Regions from separate parts of the Vogesella sp. LIG4 genome, predicted to be linked through region 1. Evidence: predicted binding sites of a transcription regulator. Region 1 holds the regulator's gene; each other region holds the start of a gene.
The links. The regulator FNR, encoded in region 1, switches genes on or off when oxygen is low (the NO sensors DNR and NnrR bind a similar motif). The targets are predictions, from matches to a motif close to TTGATNNNNATCAA.

Region 1 (7,792 bases):
GGGCTTTTTTACTGGCGCAAGGCGCTCAGATGGTCTTGGAGTAGCGCGCCTTGGTCTCGCGCTCGCGCAGGTGGCGGTCGAACACCATGGCGATGTTGCGGATCAGGAAGCGGCCCTTGGGCGCCACCATCAGGAAATCACCGTCGAAGGTCAGCAGGCCCATGTGCTGGAACTCGCGGATCAGCGGCAGCTCGTCGGCAAAGTAATTGGCGAAATTGATGCCGAAGGTTTCCTCGATCGCCTCCACCGACAGCGAGAAGCGGCACATCAGCGACTGGATCACGCTGCGACGCAGGATATCGTCCTGGGTCAGCGTCATGCCGCGCAGCACCGGCAGGTGGCCGGCATCCAGCGCCGCGTAGTAGGCATCAATGTCCTTCTCGTTCTGCGAATAGCACGGGCCGACCTTGCCGATGGACGACACGCCCAGGCCGATCATGTCGCAGTCGGCGTGGGTGGAGTAGCCCTGGAAGTTGCGCTGCAAACGGCCCTGCTGCAGCGCGCGGGTCAGCTCGTCATCCGGCTTGGCAAAGTGGTCCATACCGATGAACACGTAGCCGGCATCGGTAAGCTGCTGCACCGAGTGCTGCAGGATATCCAGCTTGTGCGCGGCGCTGGGCAGATCGGCCTCGTTGATGCGACGCTGCGGCATGAACACGCTGGGCAGGTGCGCGTAGTTGTACAGCGCGATGCGGTCCGGGTTCATCGCCACCACCTTGTCCACGGTGCGGCGCACCGACTCGGCGTTCTGCAGCGGCAGGCCGTAGATCAGGTCCACGCTCACCGACTTGAAGCCGGCCTCGCGCGCGGCGTCGATCACGGTGAGGGTTTCTTCCTCGCTCTGGATGCGGTTCACCGCCTGTTGCACCGCCGGGTCGAAATCCTGGATGCCCACGCTCATGCGGTTGAAGCCCAGCCGGCCCAGGTGCAGCACGGTGTCGCGGCCAACCTTGCGCGGGTCTATCTCGATGGAAAACTCGCCGTCAGGCAGCAGCTCGAAATACTTGTTGATCACCGCCATCACCCGGCTGAGCTGCTCGTCGGACAGGAAGGTGGGCGTGCCGCCGCCAAAATGCAGCTGGATCACCTTCTCGCGGTAGCCCAGGCGCCCCGCCACCAGCGCAATTTCCTTTTCCAGGTAATCCAGGTACTGGTCGGCGCGGCTCTTGTCCTTGGTGATGATCTTGTTGCAGCCGCAGTAGTAGCAGATGGTGTTGCAGAACGGCACGTGCACGTACAGCGAGATCGGCCGGTGGCTGGCGCCGATGGCGTGCTGCTGCAACCAGTGTTCGTAATCCTTCACGCCGAAACCGCCATGAAAACGGTCTGCAGTCGGGTAGGAAGTGTAGCGCGGGCCGGAACCTTCAAGCTTTTCGATAAGCTCCCGATCGAAAATACACTGGGTCGGCATAAACGGTGTGGTGGGTGTCATAGCTGTTCTTGCTTGGAAAACTGGTGGTGGGCTGGTAAATTTGCGCTAATTGACACTTGCCGCGCTTTGACACGCGTCAAGTCAAGCCTCCAGCCTTGCGAATCCGGAAACCATGACCGAGCAATCCCCCACCCTGCACACGCTGAAAGTGTCGTGCTCCAATTGCAGTCTGCGTGAACTCTGCCTGCCGGTTGGCCTCAACCGCGAAGAAATGGCCCAGCTTGATGCGGTGATCCGCCAGAGCCGCCGCCTGAAGCGTGGCGAGTACCTGTTTCACTCCGGCGAGGGCTTCCGTTCGCTATATGCCGTGCGTACCGGCTTCTTCAAAACCTGCGTCTCCAGCCAGGACGGCCGCGAGCAGGTAACCGGCTTCCAGATGTCCGGCGAGCTGATGGGCCTGGACGGCATCTCCACCAGCCAGCACGGCTGCGACGCCATTGCGCTGGAAGACAGCGAGGTGTGCGAGCTGCCGTTCAACCGCATGGAGACCCTGGGCCGCGACATTCCCAGCCTGCAGCACCATTTCTTCCGCCTGATGAGCCGCGAGATCGTGCGCGACCAGTCGGTAATGCTGCTGCTGGGCAATATGAAAGCCGAAGAGCGCCTGGCCGCCTTCCTGCTCAACCTGTCGCAGCGTCTGTCGGCACGCGGCTTTGCCGCTTTCGACTTCATCCTGCGCATGAGCCGCGAGGAAATCGGCAGCTTCCTGGGCCTGAAACTGGAAACCGTCAGCCGCACGCTGTCCAAGTTCCAGCAGCAGGGCTGGCTGAAAGTGGACCACAAGCACATCCAGGTACTGCAGCCGGAAGAACTGAAGGCACTGGTGGCCGGCTGCGCGCAGGCCAACACCCTGCGCTGAGCGCCAGCCGTGCAGATCCAACGCCCCGCCGATGCGGGGCGTTTTGTTTTGGGCGGACTTGCGGGGGAGGAGAAAACGTAATCCGGCCTATGCAATGGAATTGTCGGGTGAAACCTGCCGTAGGGCGGGTTGGCCGCAGGCCATACCCGCGCGATGGGAACGCTGCACGCGGGTATGAAGCGTTGCTTCTACCCGCCCTACAAGCTTGCGGCCAACGTTGTGGCACGCCCAAAACCCATGGCAGCACCGGCAAAACAGCTCCGCACAAGGTTGGCCGCATGGCGGTGGAACACCTCGTGAGGCTGCCGCCCTACAGCATGCCTATCGACAACGCCGCCGCCAGCGTGGCGCCCAGTTCGGCGGCCTCCGCCAGCACCTGCGGCGTCACCTCCCCCTTCACCAGCAAGGGTGGCAATGCCTCGTGCAGCGGGTAGCCGCTGGCGATGCGGCGAATGGCGGTGAGTGCACCCTGGCCGTCGTTGCCGGCACTGATGATCACCGCGTACGGCAGTCCCTCCACCTTGCCCTGCGCCGGGTAGAAGGTGCGGTCGAGAAAATCCTTCAGCGCACCGGCCATGTAGCCGAAGTTCTCCGGCGTGGCCAGCACCAGCGCCTGGCAGGCCAGCAGGTCGTCGATACCGGCCTGCAGTGCCGGCAGCACCCGCACCGCCACATTGTCCTCGCCACCGGCCGCCGCGGCGGCAGCCGTCACCAGCGCGTGGGTGTGGCCGCTCTGGCTGGCGTAGACGAACAGCAGGGTTTTCATGCCGCGCTCACGAGGCGGCCAGCGTGCGCTGCAGTTCGACCAGCATGCCGGGCAGCGGCCAGTCATCGCGCACCACGAAGCCGCGGGCGATTTCGTGCCAGTCGCCATCCGCGCCCGGCACCAGTTCGGCCACCAGCCGCGCACCGTCGGCCTCGGCCAGTACCGCGCGCAGCTGCGGCAGGGTCAGCACCGCCTCGGCGGCGGCGCGCGCCGGCGCCAGCCAGCTCAGCCGCGGCAGCAGCAGCCAGCGGCTGTCGGCACTGTGCTGCGGCCAGGCCGCGGACAAATGCCGCCACCAGCCGCAGCAGGCGTCGCTATTGCACGGGAATTGCGGCCGCGGTGCCCCCGGGTAGAACAGCCAGCCGGTAAGGCGGCTGTAGGCCGGGCAGCCGGCAAAACCGGCGGGCAGCTGCGCCGCCGGGTGACAGCTCAGCGCCAGCTGGCTGGCGAGCTTGCGGTATTTCAGCGGCCAGGCATCGCGCAGACTGGGGCCGACCAGCTCGCCACCGGCATCATCCAGTTGCAGGTAGAACTTGCTGGCGGCCTCCAGGTGCAGCGGCTGGCCATCGACACGCAGCAGGAAGTCGAATTCGCCGACGCTGCGGCCGTGCTCGGCCAGCGGCAGGTTGGCCGCCACGCAATCGATGTGGCTCGCATGGGTGAACCAGAACGCCAGCAGCTGCTCGGCATACACGCCCAGCCGCCGCGTGGGCCGCGCCGCCAGCCAGTCCAGCAGCGGCTGCGGTGCGGCATCCAGCGCCGTGAGCTGCGGCCAACCTTGCGGCCCCAGCAGGCGCGCGCAGTCGATTTCGGCGCCGCTATGCCACGGCGCCGCGGCGGTGAGCAGGAAAGCAAGATCGCGCACCGGCTGGCAGCGCAGTGCCGTGTAAGGTTCGGCCAGCCGGTGGCGATAGTCGGGCACCTCGGAAAACGCCAGCTTTCGTCGCGATCCTGCGTTGCTCATAAAAAATTCCTCCTTACATATCAAGCATATGCTGCGTCGGAATTGTTCATTCGCGCCTTGTCTCGCTTAGAAATCCGGGTTTCTCGAGGTACCCTGTTCATGATGCGCTGTCGCCCCCGTCGCCGCCCTGCTCCTTGCCGGCCAGACGCTGCGCCTGCTTGTAGAAGCCGCGCAGGATGTCGATCTCCTCGCGCAGCAGGCCGGCGCGATGGAACATGGTGCGCAGGCGGCGGATCATGCGTTCGCTGTTGCGGCGGCGGTAGTAGCCGATGTCTTCCAGCGTGGCGTCCAGGTGGTCCACCATGCCGTCCACCTCGCCCTGGGTGGCGCTGTTGCCGTCCGGCTTCAGGTAGTCGACGGTGAAGCCGGTGTGGCTGAACAGCTCGTAGGTCATCACCTGCACCGCCATGGCGAGGTTGAGCGAGAAGTAGTCCGGGTTGCCGGGAATGGTCACCAGCCGGTTGCACTGCTCCACTTCCTCGATGGACAGGCCGAAGGTCTCGTTGCCGAACACCAGCGCCACCTGCTCGCCTTCACGCGCGCGGGCGATCAGCTCCGGCGTGGTTTCGCGCGGGGTGGACAGCGGCGTGGTGAGTTCGCGGCGGCGGCTGGTCAGCGCGCAGGCCACGGTCACGTCGGCCAGCGCCGCGGCCAGCGTGGGCACCACGATGGCAGTCTGCAGCACGTCCACCGCACCGGAAGCCAGGGTGTCGGCCTCCTCGGACGGGAACACCTTGGGCTCCACCAGGTACAGCCGGGTGAGGCCCATGGTTTTCATCGCCCGCGCCGCCGAACCGATATTGCCCGGGTGGTTGGGACGCGCCAGCACGACGCGAATGTTCTTCAAAAAATCAGGTACTTGGGGTTTATTCATTGGGTGTTTTTGCGTAGAATCGCGGGTCTTTCCGAAACGCCCGCCACCGCGGCGGGGTTTTGTCGCTCCTTAACCCAGACAGTTTACGGCAGGCGTTGGCCGCAAGGCGGACAACGATTGCCTATTTCCTATTGTGAGGCCGTCAATGCATCCTATGCTCAATGTCGCGGTAAAAGCCGCTCGCCGTGCCGCCAATGTGATCCAGCGCGCATCGCTGAACCTGGACACCATTCGCGTCGAAAACAAAAAGCACAACGACTTCGTTTCCGAAGTGGACCGTGCTGCCGAACAGGCGATCATTGAGGTCATTCTGGATGCGTATCCGAAGCACGGGATTCTAGCAGAAGAGTCCGGCGCTTCCGGCCTTGGCGCCGCCGAATACGAGTGGATCATCGATCCGCTGGACGGCACCACCAACTTCATTCACGGCCACCCGCAGTACTGCATCTCCATCGCGCTGGCACACAAGGGCCAGATCCAGCAGGGCGTGGTGTATGACCCGAACCGCAACGATCTGTTCACCGCCAGCCGTGGCGTGGGCTCGTTCCTGAACGACCGCCGCATCCGCGTATCCAAGCGCATCAACATGAACGAATGCCTGATCTCCACCGGCTTCCCGGTAGTAGACCAGAGCATGCTGGACACCCACCTCGACATTCTCAAGGACGTGCTGAAGAAAACCGCCGGCGCCCGCCGCGAAGGCTCCGCCGCGCTGGACCTGTGCAACGTGGCCTGCGGCCGCGTGGATGGTTTCTTCGAATTCAACCTCAAGCCGTGGGATATCGCTGCGGGCAGCCTGATCGTGCAGGAAGCCGGTGGCATGGTTACCGACTTCCAGGGTGAACAGACCTGGTTCGAAAGCGGCGACATCGTGGCCGCGCCGCCGAAAGTACTGGGCCAGCTGCTGCCCATCATCGCGCAACACGTGAAGTAAGCACGCCGCAACGCGGCAAAGCAAAGCCCCCGTGCGCTAATACCGCCGGGGGCTTTGTGCATTCGGGAACTGCCGGCCGTGCCGGCGCCTCCAAGCGCCATGCCGATCGACCCTCACACGCTGCACGGCAGTAAATGGACCGCCGTTACTCCGCAGCAGCCGGAAAAACACTTCATGGTAGTCAAGGTGGAGCATGACGCCTTCGACACCCGGAAGGTGCTGCGCATCACGCTGGAAGCAGTGTGGACGCATCGCCGCTGCACCCTGCCCTGGCGCGAGCTGATGGATGAGGCGTGCTGGCGGCACGGCTGGCTGTAGCCGCGCAAAAAAAAAAAAGGGGTACGGCCCACCACCGTACCCCCAAACACACACACATCAAGAGGATCTTTGCCGGCTTAGGCCGCCGGCGGCCTTACTGCTCGTCGTCGTGCGACTTGGCTTTCTTGATGAAGTAACTCACCACGACGCTGACGATGACGGTTGTAACGCTGATGACGATGATGCTCAGTCGACCTACATCATCTGAAAGCAGTTGTTTCCACAGTTCCATGATGCTCTCCCTCCGGCTACCCGGCATTCAATCCGAATGAGGCGATCATACCCCCGTTCACACTAGGGGCTTTGATGCAAATCAAGCCGTCAGCATAGCGGTAACCGTTTGTATCGCCGCAGCGCAACAAGGCGCACAGTCGTGCGTAAGCCCATGAAAAAAAGGGCAGAATTTCTTCTGCCCTTTTGCGTTGGCGCAATGTTTGCCACTCAGGAATAGCTTAATCCGCGCGCCTTGCCCCAGAACACGCGGTAGGCAAATACGGTGTAGGCAATGATGGCCGGCAGCACCACCGCGGCGCCAGCCAGGATCACCCACAGCGCCTCCGGGTCGCTGGCTGCCTGCCAGATGTCCAGCCGGCCGATGACGATCTGCGGGAACACGCTGTAGGCCAGCCCCCAGAACGCCAGCAGCACGATGCCCACCGTGGCGGCAAACGGCAGCCAGCAGAAGTTGTCGCGCCCGGCGGCCTGGCGGGCTGCCAGCCTGGGCAGGCTCATCGCCAGCAGCACGAACAGCGCCAGGCTCACCAGCGGCAGCGGCAACAGCAGCAGGAAGTCCGGCAGCACGAACCACTTGGCAGCGATGCGCGGGTTGGCCAGCGGCGTGGCAATCGACACCAGCAGCACCGCGAGGCCGGTACCCAGCAGCGCACGCTGCGCCCAGCGCGTGGCACGCTGCTGCAACTCGCCCTCGGTTTTCATGATCAGCCAGCTCGCCCCCAGCAACACGTAGCCGGCAGCCAGCCCGGCACCGGCCAGCAGCGCAAAGCCCCAGGCGGCGGCGCCGGGTGCAAAGCCGGTAAGGTAGCGCCCCAGCATCACGCCCTGGCTCAATGCGGCCAACAGCGAGCCGGCGGCGAAGGCGGTGTTCCACGCCGGCTGGTGATGCGCCTGCGCCTTGACGCGGAAGTCGAACGCCACCCCGCGCAGAATCAGCCCCAGCAGCATCAGCGCCACCGGCAGGTACAGCTCGCCCAGGATGATGCCGTGCGCCAGCGGGAAGGCCACCAGCAGCAGGCCCACACCCAGCACCAGCCAGGTCTCGTTGGCATCCCAGAACGGGCCGATGCTGGCGATCATGGTGTCGCGCTGGCCGTCGCTGCCCAGCGGCAGCAGTATGCCCACCCCCAGGTCGTAGCCGTCCAGGATCACATAGGCCAGCAGCGAGATGGCCATCAGGCCGGCGAAGATCACCGGCAATACCAGTTCCGCAGTCATGCCGTCACTCCTTCAAGGTTGGCCGCAAGCGGCTTGCCGGCCTTGCGCGCCAGGTAGAACACCACCGACACATAGCTCGCCAGCAGCACCACATACAGCGTCAGATACATCAGCAGCGTGGACAAAATCATGCCGCCACCCACCGTGGAGGCGGCATCGGCGGTACGCAGGATGCCGGTGACCAGCCACGGCT
Region 2 (7,792 bases), 1.3 Mb from region 1:
CAGGGTGGGCAGCAGCGCCATCAGCCGCCAGGTGAGCACCTCGGGCGCGAAGGCGGACTTGGGCGGCAGCTCCGGCAGCACGGTTTTCATCAGCCGCCAGCCAAAGCCGGCCGGCAGCACGAACTCCATATTCGCCGTCAGCCCGCGCGCGCGCGCCAGCTGCAAGGTGAGCCAGCGCCCCATGCCGCGGCTTTGCACCATCACCACTTCCGGCGCGAACGGATCGTCCAGCGGGCTGTCAGTCAGGTGGCGGTAGAGGATGCCCAGCGCTTCCAGGCGGTTGGATTGATACAAGTTGAGCGGCATGGCGCGATGATGGCGTAGTCATCAGGACACGGCAGTTTAGCATTCCACCGTTGCACGCCGAGCCGCTATCATCCGTGGCGGCGCCCAGCGCCATCATTTCTAGGGGAACACATGGATTACCAGACGCTGAAACACACCCACGCCGGCCTCGCCTACCTGTCGGTGACGCTGTTCGCGCTGCGCGCGGCGCTGTCCTACCTGAAGCCGGCACTGCTGCAGAGCAAGCTGCTGCGCATCGCGCCGCACGTGGTGGACACCGGCCTGCTGGCTGCCGCCATCACCCTGGCAGTGTGGGCCGGGCTGTCGCCGCTGGAGCAGCCGTGGCTGGCCGCCAAGATCGTGGCGCTGATCGCCTACATCATTCTGGGTACGCTGGGGCTGAAGCGGCTGCAGGGCTCGCCGCTGCGCGGGCCGGTGCTGCTGCTGGCGCTGGCGATGCCGATCTACATCATCGCAGTGGCCAAGACCAAGATGGTGTGGCCGTTCTGAGCCTGCCGGCCATAAACAAGTTGGCCGCACGCCCGGCGGGCATGCGGCCAACTTGTCACTCACCGCAACGGCGTGCGGCGATCAGCGCTGTTCGGACACCGTGATTTCGATGCCGCCAGTCCAGCTGGCGGCCAGGTTGTACAGCCAGGCGGCGATGAGGGTGCCGATGAAGCCCCCTACCGCGTACAGCAGCGGCAGCACCACCACCATGATGCCCACCGGCTGATGCTCGCCCGGGACCAGCAGCATCACCGGCACCATGATCAGCAGCATGGGCAGGGAAATCAGGAAATACAGCACGGCCAGGGTCTTGGCCGATTGCAGCGGCGAAATCTTGCTCAGTCGTTTCTTCATGTTCAGCCTCTCCGTGTGTTGTGCGGGCATTGTGTGTAGCGGGGCCGGCCCATGTCCGGGCCGCTCAAGACATTAACATTTGCCATTGTCATTTTAAAGCACACACTGCCGCCCTGGCCGCCGGATCGTTTTCGCCGCCACAAAAAAAAGCGGCCGGTTCGCAGTGAACCGGCCCCAATGGACAATAGCAGGTCAAACTCACAAGTCGGCAGCGCCCCCCGGTGCTGCCATCTTGCTTTCGGTAGCGCGCCAGCCGCAGCTGGCGCGGCAAAGCTTTACACGCCCAGGCGGTCGCGCATGCCGTACCACCAGGCACCCATGGTCAGCATCGGCACACGGAACAGGCGGCCACCCGGGAACGGGTAGTGCGGCAGGTTGGCAAAGGCGTCGAAACGCTCGCTCTGGCCACGAATGGCCTCGGAGATGATGCGGCCGGCCAGGTGGGTGTAGGTCACGCCGTGGCCGCTGCAGCCCTGCGAGTAGTAGATGTTGCTGTCCACGCGGCCAACCTGCGGCAGGCGCGACAGAGTCAGCGAGAAGTTGCCGGTCCAGCCGAACTCGATCTTGACGTTTTCCAGCTGCGGGAAGGTTTTCAGCAGCTTCGGGCGCACCAGGCGCTCGATCTCGCCCGGGTCGCGGGCGCCGTACACGGTGCCGCCACCGTACAGCAGGCGGTTGTCGCCGGTCAGGCGGTAGTAGTCGAGCAGGAAGTTGCAGTCTTCCACGCAGTTGTCGCCCGGCAGCAGGGTCTTGGCCAGCGCCGGGTCCAGGCGCTCGGTAGTCACCACCTGGGTGCCGCACGGTAGGGTTTTTTCCGCCAGCTGCGGAATCAGGTTGCCCAGGTAGGCATTGCCGGCCACCACCACGGTGTCGGCCACCACCTCGCCCTGCGCGGTTTTCACCTTGGCGGGCTTGCCCTTCACCACGTCCACTACGGCGGACTGTTCAAAAATCTGGCCACCCAGCGATTCGAAGGCAGCAGCTTCGCCCAGCGCCAGGTTCAGCGGGTGGATGTGGCCGCCCCAGGTATCCAGCAGCGCGCCGGCGTACTGGTCGCTGGACACGATGTTCTTCATGCCGGCCCGGTCGATCAGCTTGAGGCCGGTGTGGCCGTAGCGCTCCCACAGCGCCTTCTTGGCCGCCATTTCGTCCAGCTGCTTCTGGGTGAAGGCGGCAAATACGTTGCCGTCTTTCAGATCACACTGGATATCGTATTTTGCGATGCGTTCGCGGATGATCTTGCCACCTTCGAAGGCCATGGCACCCAGTTTGCGGGCGGCCTCGGCACCGTGGCGGGCTTCGATCACATCGATATCGCGGCTATAGCTGTTGACGATCTGGCCGCCGTTGCGGCCGGATGCGCCCCAGCCCACGCGGGCGGCTTCCAGCACCACGACCTTGAAGCCGGCTTCGGCCAGGTGCAGCGCGGTGGAAATACCGGTGTAGCCGGCGCCGATCACGCAGACATCGGCACGCAGGCTGCCACGCAGCGCCGGGCGTTCCGGCGACGGGTTGGCCGAATACGCGTAGTAGGACCCGGTGTGGTCGATGGTCTGGTTCATGACAGCTCCTCGTATTATTTCTTAAACATTGCAGTGCAGCACGGCGGCTTGTGTTGAATCATTATGCAATAAATGCCGCCTTACGTCTAATATGTTAAACATAGCAGACAAAAAAAAGCCCGGCAAGCCGGGCGTGTGCGATTGCTCTCGCTTACACTTCGTGCGAATCACCCAGCGCCGCGCGCTTGGCGGACAGGTCCACGCCGGGCAGATCGCCGACGATATCCGGGTGTTCCAGCAGTTTTTCCAGCACGAAATCCACGAACACGCGGGTACGCGGTGCAATGTGGTCGCGATGCGGGAAGCAGATATAGATGGAACGTTCCATCGATACGAAGTCGGTGAGCACCGCCTCCAGCCGGCCGGCACGCACATCGGCCAGCACCTCGTGCGCCGGCAGCTGCGCCACGCCCAGGCCCAGGCGCGCCAGTTCGATCACCGCATCCACATCGTTCACGGTGTAGGTGCCGGACACTTCCAGCGGAATGCGCTCGCCGCTACGCTCGAATTCCCACTTGTACAGGCGGCCGGAGGTGGGGAACTGGAAGTTGATGCAGTCGTGTGCCGACAGCTCTTCCGGGTTGCGCGGCTTGCCGTGCTCGTCCCAGTAGCCCGGCGCAGCCACTACATACTGCGGAATGTGCGCCAGGTGGCGCGCCACCATGCGGCTGTCCGGCATCATGCCCACGCGCACGCCCACGTCGTAGCCGTCCTCGATCAGGTCGCTGAAGTGGTCGTCCATGCCGAAGAACACGCGGATCTTCGGGAAGCGGGAGCAGAACTCCTCCATCAGCGGCAGGATGAAGCGGCGGCCAAAGGCATTGGGCAGGCTGATGCGCAGATGGCCGGCCGGTTCATCGCGGCTGGCCTTCAGTTGCTGGATGGCGGAATCAAGATTGTTTACCGGGCCGCGGCACTGCGCGTAGAAGCGGCGGCCGTCCTCGGTAAGGGTGAGCTGGCGGGTGGTGCGATTGAACAGCCGCACTTCCAGTTCCTGCTCCAGGCGGGCAATGCTTTGGCTGACGGCCGCCGGCGACACCCCAAGCTTGCGGGCAGCATCGGAAAAGCTGCCGTTCTCGGCAGTGGTCATGAAGACCATCAGGGCTTTTAAAGTATCCATCAGGGTTGATCTCGTAACAGAGGTAAGGCAGTGCGCCTTGTGCACGCCATTTGAAAACGTGTCATACACAAAAGCGGATGCAATTTACAACTTCTCTGTCAAATATAAGTGAAAAAAAGCATTGCTTAAAGATATTTAAGGATCAGCTGATAAATGCCAGCAGCGTAAATGACACATAGGACAGATTTGCTGATTTACCGGCCTTCCGGCCAGTTTGCAAAGTGATGCCGTTTTGCAACAACAAGTTCCCGCTGCCAGCCTTGTTTTGTGTTGAGCCCCGATAATCTGCGATGGCATCCATGCAAAAAACTCATGCAATGAAGAAATTCCGTTGGGACGCCCACATTGCTTCGCTAAGATAGCTGTTCAAAATAACCATACAGAGGAGAGCCAGGTGACAAAGGGTATTCCGTTTGCCTGTGGCCATGTCTCCAACGGCTTGACGCACACACAGTTGACTACCTTGCTGCAATGGTTCCACACCTTGCCGCAACTGGATTCTGAACAGCAGCTGCAATGCTACCTGGACAGCCTGGCCGAGGAGAGTGGTACCGGCACCCTGCAGATTCATCATGGCCCGGTAGCCAACCAGGGCTGGCTGGGCACGCCGCGCCGCTTCTGTGCCGGCACCGTGCCGCTACTCAGCCACGGGCCGGATTGCCAGGGCGTGGGCCTGGGCAGCGAGGTGCAGTTCTTCGGTGCGGAAAACGGCGAGACCGTTGCCTGCCTGTCGCTGCACAACGACGGCCACCTGACGCAGCTGCGCGTGGACAGCACCCTGCCCGGCGCCGAGCTGCGCATGCTGGGCAGCCTGCTGCCGCACCTGCACCGCGCGCTGCAGCGCATCAGCCCGGCGCCCAGCAGCGGCAGCAACCCGCTGTCGCACCGTGAACGCGACATCTTCTACTGGATGATGCACGGCAAGACCAACTGGGAAATCGCCACCATTCTCGACATCAGCGAGCGCACGGTGAAATTCCATGCGGCCAACATCATCCGCAAGCTGGACGCCAACAACCGCATCCACGCCATCGTGCTTGGACTGCAGAAAGGCCTGGCGGCTTAACACGCCAGGCCGCCACACCAGCGGGGCGCCCGTGCCAGGCACGGCGCCCCGTTTTTCATCCGGCCCCGCTTGACCACGGTCAACGCCGGGTGCGCCTTCCCTGCCGACAATCCTGCCTTTGCTTTTTTGACGCTGGAACCGGCATGACCATCTCGCATACTTTTTCCCCGTTGATCATCCGTGATCGCCAGCTGCTGCCCATCGTGCAGGGCGGCATGGGGGTGGGCATTTCCGCCAAGCGCCTGGCCGGCGCGGTGGCGCGCCAGGGCGGCGTGGGCACCATTGCCAGCGTGGACCTGCGCCACCTGCACGACGACCTGCTGGCCGATGCGGCCAACCTGCAGGGCCAGGACGCCATCAACCGCCTGAACCGCATCGCGCTGGACCGCGAAGTGCGCGCCGCGCTGGCAGCCGCAGACGGCCACGGCCTGGTGGCGGTGAACGTGATGAAAGCGGTGGACGACCACGCCGCGCTGGTGCGCCAGGCCTGCGAATCCGGCGCGCACGCGGTGGTGATGGGCGCCGGCCTGCCGCTGGACCTGCCGGAGATGACCGCCGACCACCCGGAGGTGGCGCTGATCCCCATCCTGTCCGAATCGCGCGGCATCGGCATCGTGCTCAAGCGCTGGATGAAAAAGGGCCGCCTGCCGGACGCCATCGTCATCGAGCATCCCAACCATGCCGGCGGCCACCTGGGCGCCGCCAGCATCGCCGGCGTCAGCGACGGCAAGTTCGATTTCAAGCGCGTGCTGGAGGAAACCTTCGAGCTGTTCCGCGGCCTGGGGCTGGAGCGCGAACGCATTCCGCTGATCGTGGCCGGTGGCGTGAACAGCCATGAAAAAGTGCAGACCTACCTGGGCGAATACGGCGCCAGCGGCGTGCAGATCGGCACCGCCTTCGCGGTGACCGAGGAAGGCGATGCCCACATCGACTTCAAACGCACTCTGGCCGGGGCCAAACAGGAAGACATCGTGGAATTCATGTCGGTGGCCGGCCTGCCGGCGCGCGGCATCCTCACCCCGTTCCTGAAAAGCTACCTCAAGCGCGAGGACAAGCTGCAAGCGGCAGCCCGCGCCGACCCGCAACGCTGCACCCAGGCGCTGAACTGCCTGTCGGTATGCGGCCTGCGCGACGGCCTGGCCAAGGTCGGCCAGTTCTGCATCGACCTCAAGCTGGCAGCCGCCTTCCGCGGCGAAGTCAGCAAGGGGCTGTTCTTCCGCGGCAGCGAACCGCTGCCGTTCGGCGATGCCATCAAGAGCGTGCAGGACACCATTCGCTACTTCCTCAGCGGCGAGCAGCCACTGGATCTCAACGCCTGAGCCGGCCCCGCGCTACTTGCGGCCAACCTTGCAGCATGGTCAGGGTTGGCCGCATTTGTTACAGTCTAACGACTGTCATTGCCCTGCTACCCCTGCTGCCATGAACGCCTTCACCAGCTGTAACCCTGCCTCCGGCGAAGTGGTCTTCACCCGCCCCGCCCTCGATGCCGACTGCCTGCCACCATTGCTCACCGGCCTGCGCCAGGCGCAGCACCGCTGGTCGCGGCTGGATACCGTGGCTCGCACCGAGCGCATGCTGCTGCTGGCCGACCGCCTGGCGGCGCAGCGCCACGCGCTGGCGGAACTGGTATCGCTGGAAGTGGGCAAGCTGCTGCGCGAATGCCTGGCCGAGATCGACAAATCGGTACAGCTGATCCGCTACTACGCCGAACTGGCGCCGCGCCTGCTGGCGCCGCAGGACATCGCCACCGGCGCCAGCAAGAGCGGCGTGGCCTTCGAGCCGCTGGGTCTGGTACTGGCCATCATGCCGTGGAACTACCCGGTGTGGCAGGTGCTGCGCTTCGCGGTGCCGGCGCTGATGGCCGGCAATGCCTGCCTGGTGAAACCGGCGCCGTCGGTGCCGCAGAGCACCGCGCTGCTGCTGGACATCGTGCGAGATGCCGGGCTGGACGTGCTGGACGTGGCGTGGATCAACCACGATGCGGTGGACGACGCCATCCGCGGCGTGGACGCGGTGGCCTTCACCGGCTCCACCGGCACCGGCCGCCAGGTGGCGGCCATGGCCGGGCGCCACCTGAAAAAATCGGTGCTGGAGCTGGGCGGCAGCAACCCCTTCATCGTACTGGCCGATGCCGACGTGGAAACCGCCGCCACCGAGGCCGCGCACTCGCGCTTTCGCGACGCTGGCCAGAGCTGCAACGCCGCCAAGCGCATGATCGTGGTGCCGCAGGTGGCCGATGCCTTCATCGAAGCCTTCATGGCGCATGTGCAGGCGCTGGTGCCCGGCCACCCGGCGGATACCGCCACCACGCTGGCGCCGCTCACCCGCGCCGACCTGCGCGAGGCGCTGCACGCCCAGGTGCTGGACGCGGCGCACAACGGCGCGCGCCTGCTCAGTGGCGGCGTGATGCCGCACGGCGTGGGCTTCTACTACCCCGCCACGGTACTGGACGACGTTACCCCGGCTTGCCGCGTCTACCACGAGGAAGTGTTCGGCCCGGTAGCCAGCATCCTGCGCGCCCGCGACGAAGCCGACGCCATTCGCCTGGCCAACGACACCCCGTTCGGCCTCGGCGCCACCATCTTCAGCGCCGATACCGAACGCGCCTGGCAACTGGGCCGCGACATCGAAGCCGGCGCGGTGTTCATCAACCGCTACACCAGCTCCGACCTGCGCCTGCCCTTCGGTGGGGTAAAAGCCTCCGGCTACGGCCGCGAGCTGTCCGAGTTCGGCCTGTACGAATTCGTCAACGTGAAGACCTACTGGCAGAAGTAGCTACCGGGCCAGGCCAGGGTGGGCAAAGCGTAGCGTGCCCGCCAGTGACTCCCGCCGGTGGGCATGGCCCATGGCCTTTGCCCACCCTGCGTGTGACGAAGTACACGTTGGCCGCAAGCC
Region 3 (7,792 bases), 2.0 Mb from region 1:
CCACCAACTCCAGCAAGACCACAAGCAAATATGTAAGATTAAACAGCAACAACCAATAACAAAAGCGAATCATACAAAACAAAATTCTATAAAAAATCAGTTAATAAATCTTACCGATTCGCTATTTCATAAATCAACGAATCATAGTGCAATTCACCGTAAAATCAGTAGAAACCCACGCTTAAAATGCAAATAAAAATAGCAGAAAAATCCAAGAAATTCATTGCAGCGATGACTTTCATACTAATCACGCCCACCGCGAATTCTGGTATTAGAGAGTCCTTCTACATCTTAACCTATCCTCTAAACAAAAATTCTGAGGAGGCGTTAGAAAAGCCGCTTGATAGATTTTTCAACAAAAAGCTCAATGAAAAACTCTACCGATGCTCGGCTAAAAATGACTTCCCAGAAGAACTAGCGTTTGAACGAGTATTTACAAAACGAAAGCCGCCTTCACTAGAAAAATCAGATGTTGAGAAAGCCATTTCTGGCGAAAAAGCAAGCATCACAAAGTTACAAAACTTAATAAAATCATATCACGACGAAAAAGCTCCGCATGGCTTTGACATCTTTATTACATATGCAATAAAAAACAAAAAAGTCATGTTTTACCTTACAGCACCAGACACGAATGGATTTTCTATTATTACAACCAACAGCACAAACGAATCAGCGATCGCCAATACCCTCTGTCCTGCCATAAAAAACATAGGATTTTCGCCATATATTGAGCCATAAAATTAAGTGCTTATTACCCCGCCTGTAGTAAGGACCGGCAAACACCAATTCAACATCTCATCCAAATAATCGCGCCATACTGCACAAACATTTGGTGATCCCAAACAATCAATTTCACCAAAATATAATTTACTATTTTCACTGCAATTAAACAAAATTGCTACAAATCGAAAATCATATGACCACCAAACTCGTGCTTGCCACCACCCTACTGCTCTCGCAATATGCGCTGGCAGCTTGTGACAAAAATGACTGGCAGCAGTTGATCCGCCAAGCGACAGCCCCGGCTGTCGCCACTTATGTGCAGCAGCATCATTGTGATATCGATCAGGATCTGGACAACATTTCCAAGACCCCACTGGTTTACGCAATTGATGCCCGTAACCGCGCGGCGGTGCAGGCGCTGCTGCAAGCCGGTGCTGATCCCAACGTTGATGGTTACGATGGCAAGACGCCGCTGTTCTATGCGGTAACCGCCAAGGAACTGGGGATTGTTCAGGATTTGATTGCGAAAGGTGCCGACGTGAATGCAAGCACCCGCACCAGCGAGATTACCGTGTTGATGGCAGCCGTACTCGGCTCCAGCCCCGCCATTGCCGCCTATCTAGTCGCTCACGGAGCATCATTAGATGAACAAGACAAATATGGCCAAAAGCCTCTCAACTATGTCGGCAAGCTCCCTGCCCAACGTCGAGCCGCAATGTATGCGACATTGAAGAAGCCTTGAGCCAAAAGTTGTGGGGTAATTCAAACGGCAATACGCAGGCTGGCGTTTGCCAGCGCCCCCTGCGCCACCGGGCAAACCCGGACAAGCATTGGGGCAGCCGCAGCCGCCCCGATAACAGCGCCGGCAAGGCCGGGGAGCCTTGCTGTAGCACCAGTGCGGGGTTATGCCCCCGCTGCAAAAGGTTGGCCGTTGCGGCCAACCTTCCCTCCCTACACCGCCATGAAGCGCGCCAGCGGCGTGTCCTGCCAGTCCACGCTGTCCAGCAGGTTTTTCACCGTCAGCCCCAGTTCGGTATCGCCTTCGATGCGCAAGCGGCGGTTGAAGAACAGGGTGTCCGGGTCTTCTTCGCGCAGCATCAGGCGGGCAAAGTCGGCCAGGTTGGCCGCAAGCAGCAGGTCGTGCGGTGTGTCGGCGCGGCTGCCGACGAAGCGGCTGCCGTCGCTGGCAAAGTGCAGGCTGATGCCGGCATCCAGCACGCGGATGCAGAACTGGCGCCCGGCCAGCAGGCTGTGGTCCACCGGCAGTACGCCGCGTGCGGCCAACAGGTTGAGCATGCGCACCATGCCCCACACCGGCGGGGTGGCCGGCAGTTTGCCCAGTACGCGCGCCAGTGCGGTCGGTACTTTCAGATCAGGCACAGCCATGGGCGGCCTCCTTCAGTACGATGCCGGCCTCGCCGTGCCAGTAGCCGTTCACCAGCGGCCCCGGCGCCAGGGTGGCCAGGTCGGTTTCCGGCTGCTCGCCGGCGATGGCGTCGGCAAAAGCCTGTACCACGGCCGCCAGTTGCTGGTGCTGCGGGCTGATGCGCAGCGCGTGCACGCCGCGTGCCGGCAACTCGGCGATTTCACCCAGCAGGCTGTGGCACCCGGCGGACTGGGTCTGGATGCCGTTGATGGCCAGGAAGTCCTGCGCTTCGCGCGTGGCCAGGGTCATGCCGTCCGGGTGCTCCAGGCAGCGGAACTGGCAGTCGTCCTTGTTCAGCTGGTAGTGGCGCGCGGTGAAGCAGCGCGAGGAGAACGCCAGCGGCAGCCGGCCCCAGGCGAACACCTCGGTTTCGATGTCGGCATTGGCCTGGGCGATCAGGCGCACGGTGGCGCCCGGCATTTCCACCGGCGGTACCCAGCGCTGCGCGCCCAGGCGGCGGTACAGCCGCAGGGTGTCGCTGTTGTAGATGTTGAGGTGCGGGCCGGCAACGAACGGCAGGCCGCGCTGTTGCAACAGGTGCACCGCGCCGGCGTCGTTGGCTTCCACCAGCGCTGCGCCGTTGTCGATCAGCTTGCGCAGCCGCTTGAGGTCGGATTCGCTTTCCAGCAGCGCCTGGCTGGACAGCACCGCCTGCTTGCCGCTGGCGGCGATGTCGGCGGCCAGCGCGATCCAGTCCTGGGTGCGCAGCTGCTGACGGCGCGAGCACACCACCTCGCCCAGGTACAGCCGTTGCAGCGGCCAGCTGCTGGCCTCGGCGTAGAAGTTCATTACCTGGTCGCGCGGCCAGAAATACAGCAGCGGCCCCAGGACCAATTGCAGCGGTAGGGACATGTTAGTCATTTCCATGGTCGGTTGTAGGCGCCCAGCGTCACTTGCTGGCCCTCGGAGAGTTTGCCCAGCGTGGCCATGGCCAGCGGGTCGGCGTGGCGGCCACCCTGCGCGGCCTTGTCCAGCGCCTGGCGCAGTACGCGGGTTACCTGCGCCACGTAGGCCGGGCTGCGCTGGCGGCCTTCCACCTTGATGGCGGCCACGCCGATGCGCAGGATCTCCGGCAGCAGGGGCAGTACGTTGAGGCTGGTGGGCTCTTCCAGCGCGTAGCCGGTGCTGCCTTCCACCTCGAAGCGGCCCTTGCACAGCGTGGGGTAGCCGCTGGGTTCGTCCGGTGCGTAGCGGTCGATCAGGATGCCGTTCAGCCGCGCATCCATGCCTTGCGCACCCTCCTCCCAGCGCACGAAACGCGCCGGCGAGCACACGCCGTGGGTGTTGGGCGACTGGCCGGTGGCGTAGCTGGACAGCAGGCAACGGCCTTCCACCATCACGCACAGGCTGCCGAAGCCGAACACTTCGATCTCCACCGAGGTATGGGCGATGACCTGCTCCACCTGCGCCAGCGTCAGCACCCGCGGCAGCACCGCGCGCTGCACGCCGAACAGCTGCTGCGCCAGGTTGACCGCCTCGTAGTTGCTGGCCGAGCCCTGCACCGACAGGTGCAGGCGCAGGTTCGGGTGGCGGCGGCTGGCGTAGTCCATCAGGCCGAAGTCGGCCAGGATCACCGCATCCACGCCCAGGTCGGCGGCTTCGTCCACCGCACGCTGCCAGCGCGCGCTGTCGGCCTCCTGGGCGAAGGTGTTGATGGCCAGCAGCGTCTTCACGCCCTTGGCACGGGCGTAGCGTATGCCCTCGGCAGCGCTGTTGGCATCGAAATTCAGCCCGGCGAAGTTGCGGGCATTGGTGTCGTTCTTCAGGCCGAAGTACACGCAGTCGGCGCCATTGTCGACCGCGGCCTTGAGCGAAGGCAGGCTGCCCGCCGGGCAGACCAGTTCGGGAAGCGGCATGGTGAAAATCCTTGCAAGCAAAACGGACAGACCTTAGCCCAGCCGCCGCTGTGCGCCATTGCCGCAAATCAAGCATTTATCCGCATGCGTGCGGCCAACCGTTTACTGCAATGCAGCATAACGCCTATGATATGCAGCTGTTCACCCGCCTGCCCCATCATGATCGTCCGCCCCCGCTACCACTGGTTCAGCCTGCTATTCATCTGGCGCGGCTCTGTCGTACCGCGCATTCTCAGCCGCCTGATGCTGGTGCTGTGCATCTCGCTGTTGGCCTGCCTCACCGCGCCGTGGTGGGTGAGCCATCACGCGCAGTCGTCGCTGAACATCTACATCTTCACCCTGCTGGGGGTGTCGCTGGCCATCTTCCTGGGTTTTCGCAACTCGGCCAGCTACGACCGCTTCTGGGAAGCGCGCAAACTGTGGGGTGCGCTGCTGATCGCCGGGCGCGAGCTTACCGGCAAGAGCCTGGCGCTGGCGCCGGCCGCGCCGCAGACCGCGCAGCTGATCGACGGCCTGTGCGCCTTCATCTACGCGCTGAAGGGCCACCTGCGCCAGGATGACATCGGCCCGCACCTGCAGCGGCTGCTGCCGGAACAGGTTCGCCAGCGGGTACTGGCCGGCCGCAACAAGCCGGCGCTGGTCGCCGCCTGGCTGCAGCAGCTGCTGGCCGACATGCGTCGCGACGGCTGCATCAATGACTGGCAATGGCAGATGCTGGATCGCAATATGGACATGCTGCTGGAGGCACAAGGCGGCTGCGAGCGCATCAGCGGCACGCCGATTCCGTTCACCTACCGCGTGCTGCTGAACCGCACCGTCACCATCTACTGCATGCTGCTACCCATCGGCCTGACCACCAGCATCGGCTGGCTCACCCCGCTGATCGCGGTATTCGTCGCCTACACCTTCCTGGCGCTGGATACCCTGGGCGACGAGTTGGAAGAGCCGTTCGGCAAGGAAGGCAATGACCTGCCGCTGGCGGCCATGAGCCACAATATCGAGGCCTCGCTGCGCGAGATCCAGGGCGTGCCGCTGGAAGTGGAAGCGCCACGGCCGGAAGGCATCTACCTGCACTGAGCATCCGCTCCCGCAGCAAAGCAAAAAGGTTGGCCGCATGCGGCCAACCTTTTTGCTTTCCCGGCCCCCGCTTAGGGCTGGATCACATCCAGCGCATCGGTAAAGATGCCGTCCACCCCCCACTGCCGCAGCTCGGCGGCGCGTGCCGGGTCGTTCACGGTATAGGCCAGCACACGGTAGCCGGCGGCGCGTACCGCCGCCACCCGCTCTGTAGTCAGCAGCAGGTGGTCGCTGTGCAGCGACACCGCCTGCAGCTCGGCCAGCCGCGCCGGCCAGTCCTCCGGCCAGCGTTCTTCGATCAGCCAGCCGCGCGGCAGCTGCGGCGCGGCGTCACGCGCCGCCAGCAGCGCCTCCCAGGCAAACGACGACAGCAGCGGCGGCGCCGGGTGGCCCTGCCACAGCGCGGCGGCCAGCGTGGCCACCGCGTGGCCGGTTTCCGCCTCGCGCCCCGGGCAGGGTTTGATCTCTACATTGGCCAGCAGCCGGTGCGCGCGGCAGTAGGCGGCGATGCTGGCGAAGGTGGGCAGCGGCTCGCCAGCAAAGCGCGGCGCGAACCAGCTGCCGGCATCCAGCCGCGACAACGCGGCGATGTCGTACTGCGCGGCCAGGCCGCTGCCGTTGCTGGTGCGCTGCAGGGTGTCGTCGTGCAGCAGGAAGCTCACGCCGTCGTGGCTGAGCTTGACGTCGAACTCCACCGCGCCATAGCCGTGTTGCACGGCGGTGGCCATGCCGGCCAGGGTGTTCTCCGGTGCCAGCCGGCCGCCACCGCGGTGGGCGAACAGGTAGGGGTAAGGCCAGTCTTGCATGTTGTTCTCCAATCTTGTTCGGGCTGGCTACTTCGGCATAGCGCCGGACAAAACATCGTAGGGCAGGTTGGCCGCAAAGCCATACCCGCGCGGGTATGAAGCGCTGCTTCAACCCGCCCTGTGTCACCAGCATCAGGCCGGCTGTTTCGGTTTGCGCAGGTACAGCAGCACCACCGCCAGCGCCGACACCAGCATCAGCCCCAGGCTCACGGCGTTCAGCACCGGCGAGGCACCCTCGCGCATGCGGCCGTACATCAGGATGGTCAGCGGGCTGTCGCTGCCCACCAGCATCAGCGTGGTGTTGAAGTTCTCGAACGACAGCAGGAAGGCCACCGCGCCGCTGCCGATGATGGCCGGCTTCAGGTACGGCAGGGTGATGGTTCGCAGGATCTCCCAGCGGCTGGCACCCAGGTTCAGCGCCGCCTCCTCCAGCGAGGTGTCGAAGCGCTTCAGCCGCGCGGCGATGGTCAGCGTGGCGATGGTGATGATGTAGGACACCTGCCCCATCACCACCAGCGGCAGGCCGGGGCGCAGCCATTCCAGCTCGATATCCCAGTTGTCGGCAAAGAAATTGGCGATCTGGCTGGCGAAGGCGAGGATGGAAATGCCGAGGATAACCCCCGGAATCACCAGCGGCACCAGCATCAGCGTGGAGAACAGCCCCTTGCCGCGAAACTCGGCACGCTCCAGCAGGAAGGCGTTGCTGGTGCCCAGCAGCACCGAGATCAGGCTCACCCACACCGCCACCTTGCAGCTGTGCCAGATGCTGGCCAGCAGCTCGCCGTCGAACAGCAGGCCGGTGCGGCCGTTGCCGTGCGCCAGGAACCAGTCCAGGGTAAAGCCCTTCCACGGCGGGGTGGGAAACAGCGAGTTGTTGAAGGCGAACACCGCCACCACCGACAAGGGCAGCAGCAGGAACAGGAAGAACGCGGCCAGGTACAGGCTGCGGCCACGCAGCAGCCAGCGGTTGTCCGGCAGGCTTGGAATCATGTCAGGCTCCTCAGGTACGGCGCATGGAGTCGGCAAAACGCTGGCCGGTGAGCTTCAGCCCCAGCCATACCAGCATCGACGACAGCCCCAGCAACAGGAAGGCGAAGGCCGAGCCCTGCTCCCAGTTGAAACGGGTAATGAACTGGGTGTAGATCTGCTCGGTGAACCACATCGAGTTCTTGCCACCCAGGATCACCGGCGTCAGGTAATTGCCCAGCGTCAGCATGAACACCATGATGCAGCCGGCGGCAATGCCGGGCGCGGCATGCGGCACCACGATGCGGCGCAGGATGTCCAGCCGGTTGCCGCCCAGGTCGTAGGCGGCTTCGATCAGGCTGTCGTCCAGCGTTTCCAGCGCGTTGATCAAGGGCACCAGCATGAACAGCAGCGAGCTGTACACCAGCCCCACCAGAATGGTGGCGTCGTGGTACAGCAGTTCCACCGGCTCGGCGGTGAACCCCAGCTGGTACAGGATCTGCGGCACCACCCCGGAGCCTCGCAGCAGGATCAGCCAGCCCAGCATGCGCACCAGCTCGCTGGCCCAGAACGGCAGCAGGATGCCGGCCATCTGCAGCGCGCGCACCCGGCCGCGCGCCACCTTGGCGATACTCCACGCCACCGGAAACGCCAGCAGCAGTGCCAGCACGGTAACGATCACCGACATCAGCGCGGTGCGCACGAAGGTGTGCCAGTACAGCGGCTCGTCGAAAAAGGTCAGGTACTGCTTGAGGCTGGGGGCGAATTCGCCGGGGCCTACCCGCTCGCGGAACGACAGCAGGCCGACTTCCACATGCGGCAGCAGGATCAGCAGCGCCAGCCACAGCACGGCGGGCGCCAGCAGCAGGAACAGGCCGAAACGGCGCGGGGCCAGTACGTTCATGGCGCTCACTCCCGGAAGGCCTTGGCGTGCTCGG

Region 2: PSELUDRAFT_RS07860 (NAD(P)H-dependent flavin oxidoreductase) is a predicted target of FNR. The motif match lies at 4,967-4,980, and genes of this name have one in related genera.
Region 3: PSELUDRAFT_RS12145 (peptidase U32 family protein) is a predicted target of FNR. The motif match lies at 4,064-4,077, and genes of this name have one in related genera.

What each region holds. Positions count from the first base shown of each region.
Region 1 covers NZ_LT607802.1:411,167-418,958, forward strand. The annotation lists gene hemN (oxygen-independent coproporphyrinogen III oxidase) at 26-1,432, opposite strand; gene fnr (fumarate/nitrate reduction transcriptional regulator Fnr) at 1,545-2,291, shown strand; gene PSELUDRAFT_RS01975 (flavodoxin family protein) at 2,602-3,057, opposite strand; gene PSELUDRAFT_RS01980 (DUF1853 family protein) at 3,065-4,021, opposite strand; gene PSELUDRAFT_RS01985 (RNA methyltransferase) at 4,119-4,895, opposite strand; gene PSELUDRAFT_RS01990 (inositol monophosphatase family protein) at 5,041-5,829, shown strand; gene PSELUDRAFT_RS01995 (TIGR02450 family Trp-rich protein) at 5,929-6,147, shown strand; gene PSELUDRAFT_RS02000 (DUF3149 domain-containing protein) at 6,242-6,379, opposite strand; gene PSELUDRAFT_RS02005 (cytochrome d ubiquinol oxidase subunit II) at 6,589-7,599, opposite strand; gene PSELUDRAFT_RS02010 (cytochrome ubiquinol oxidase subunit I) at 7,596-7,792, opposite strand, start outside.
Region 2 covers NZ_LT607802.1:1,670,298-1,678,089, reverse strand. The annotation lists gene recC (exodeoxyribonuclease V subunit gamma) at 1-306, opposite strand, end outside; gene PSELUDRAFT_RS07885 (SirB2 family protein) at 418-795, shown strand; gene PSELUDRAFT_RS07880 (hypothetical protein) at 877-1,149, opposite strand; gene PSELUDRAFT_RS07875 (FAD-binding oxidoreductase) at 1,425-2,711, opposite strand; gene PSELUDRAFT_RS07870 (LysR family transcriptional regulator) at 2,863-3,831, opposite strand; gene PSELUDRAFT_RS19330 (hypothetical protein) at 3,974-4,132, opposite strand; gene PSELUDRAFT_RS19995 (helix-turn-helix transcriptional regulator) at 4,226-4,897, shown strand; gene PSELUDRAFT_RS07860 (NAD(P)H-dependent flavin oxidoreductase) at 5,041-6,216, shown strand; gene PSELUDRAFT_RS07855 (aldehyde dehydrogenase family protein) at 6,317-7,672, shown strand.
Region 3 covers NZ_LT607802.1:2,558,165-2,565,956, reverse strand. The annotation lists gene PSELUDRAFT_RS19390 (hypothetical protein) at 1-59, shown strand, start outside; gene PSELUDRAFT_RS19385 (hypothetical protein) at 187-738, shown strand; gene PSELUDRAFT_RS12160 (ankyrin repeat domain-containing protein) at 917-1,465, shown strand; gene PSELUDRAFT_RS12155 (SCP2 domain-containing protein) at 1,675-2,109, opposite strand; gene PSELUDRAFT_RS12150 (U32 family peptidase) at 2,096-3,001, opposite strand; gene PSELUDRAFT_RS12145 (peptidase U32 family protein) at 3,007-4,005, opposite strand; gene PSELUDRAFT_RS12140 (bestrophin family protein) at 4,165-5,082, shown strand; gene ugpQ (glycerophosphodiester phosphodiesterase) at 5,154-5,888, opposite strand; gene PSELUDRAFT_RS12130 (ABC transporter permease) at 6,021-6,878, opposite strand; gene PSELUDRAFT_RS12125 (ABC transporter permease) at 6,889-7,758, opposite strand; gene PSELUDRAFT_RS12120 (ABC transporter ATP-binding protein) at 7,764-7,792, opposite strand, start outside.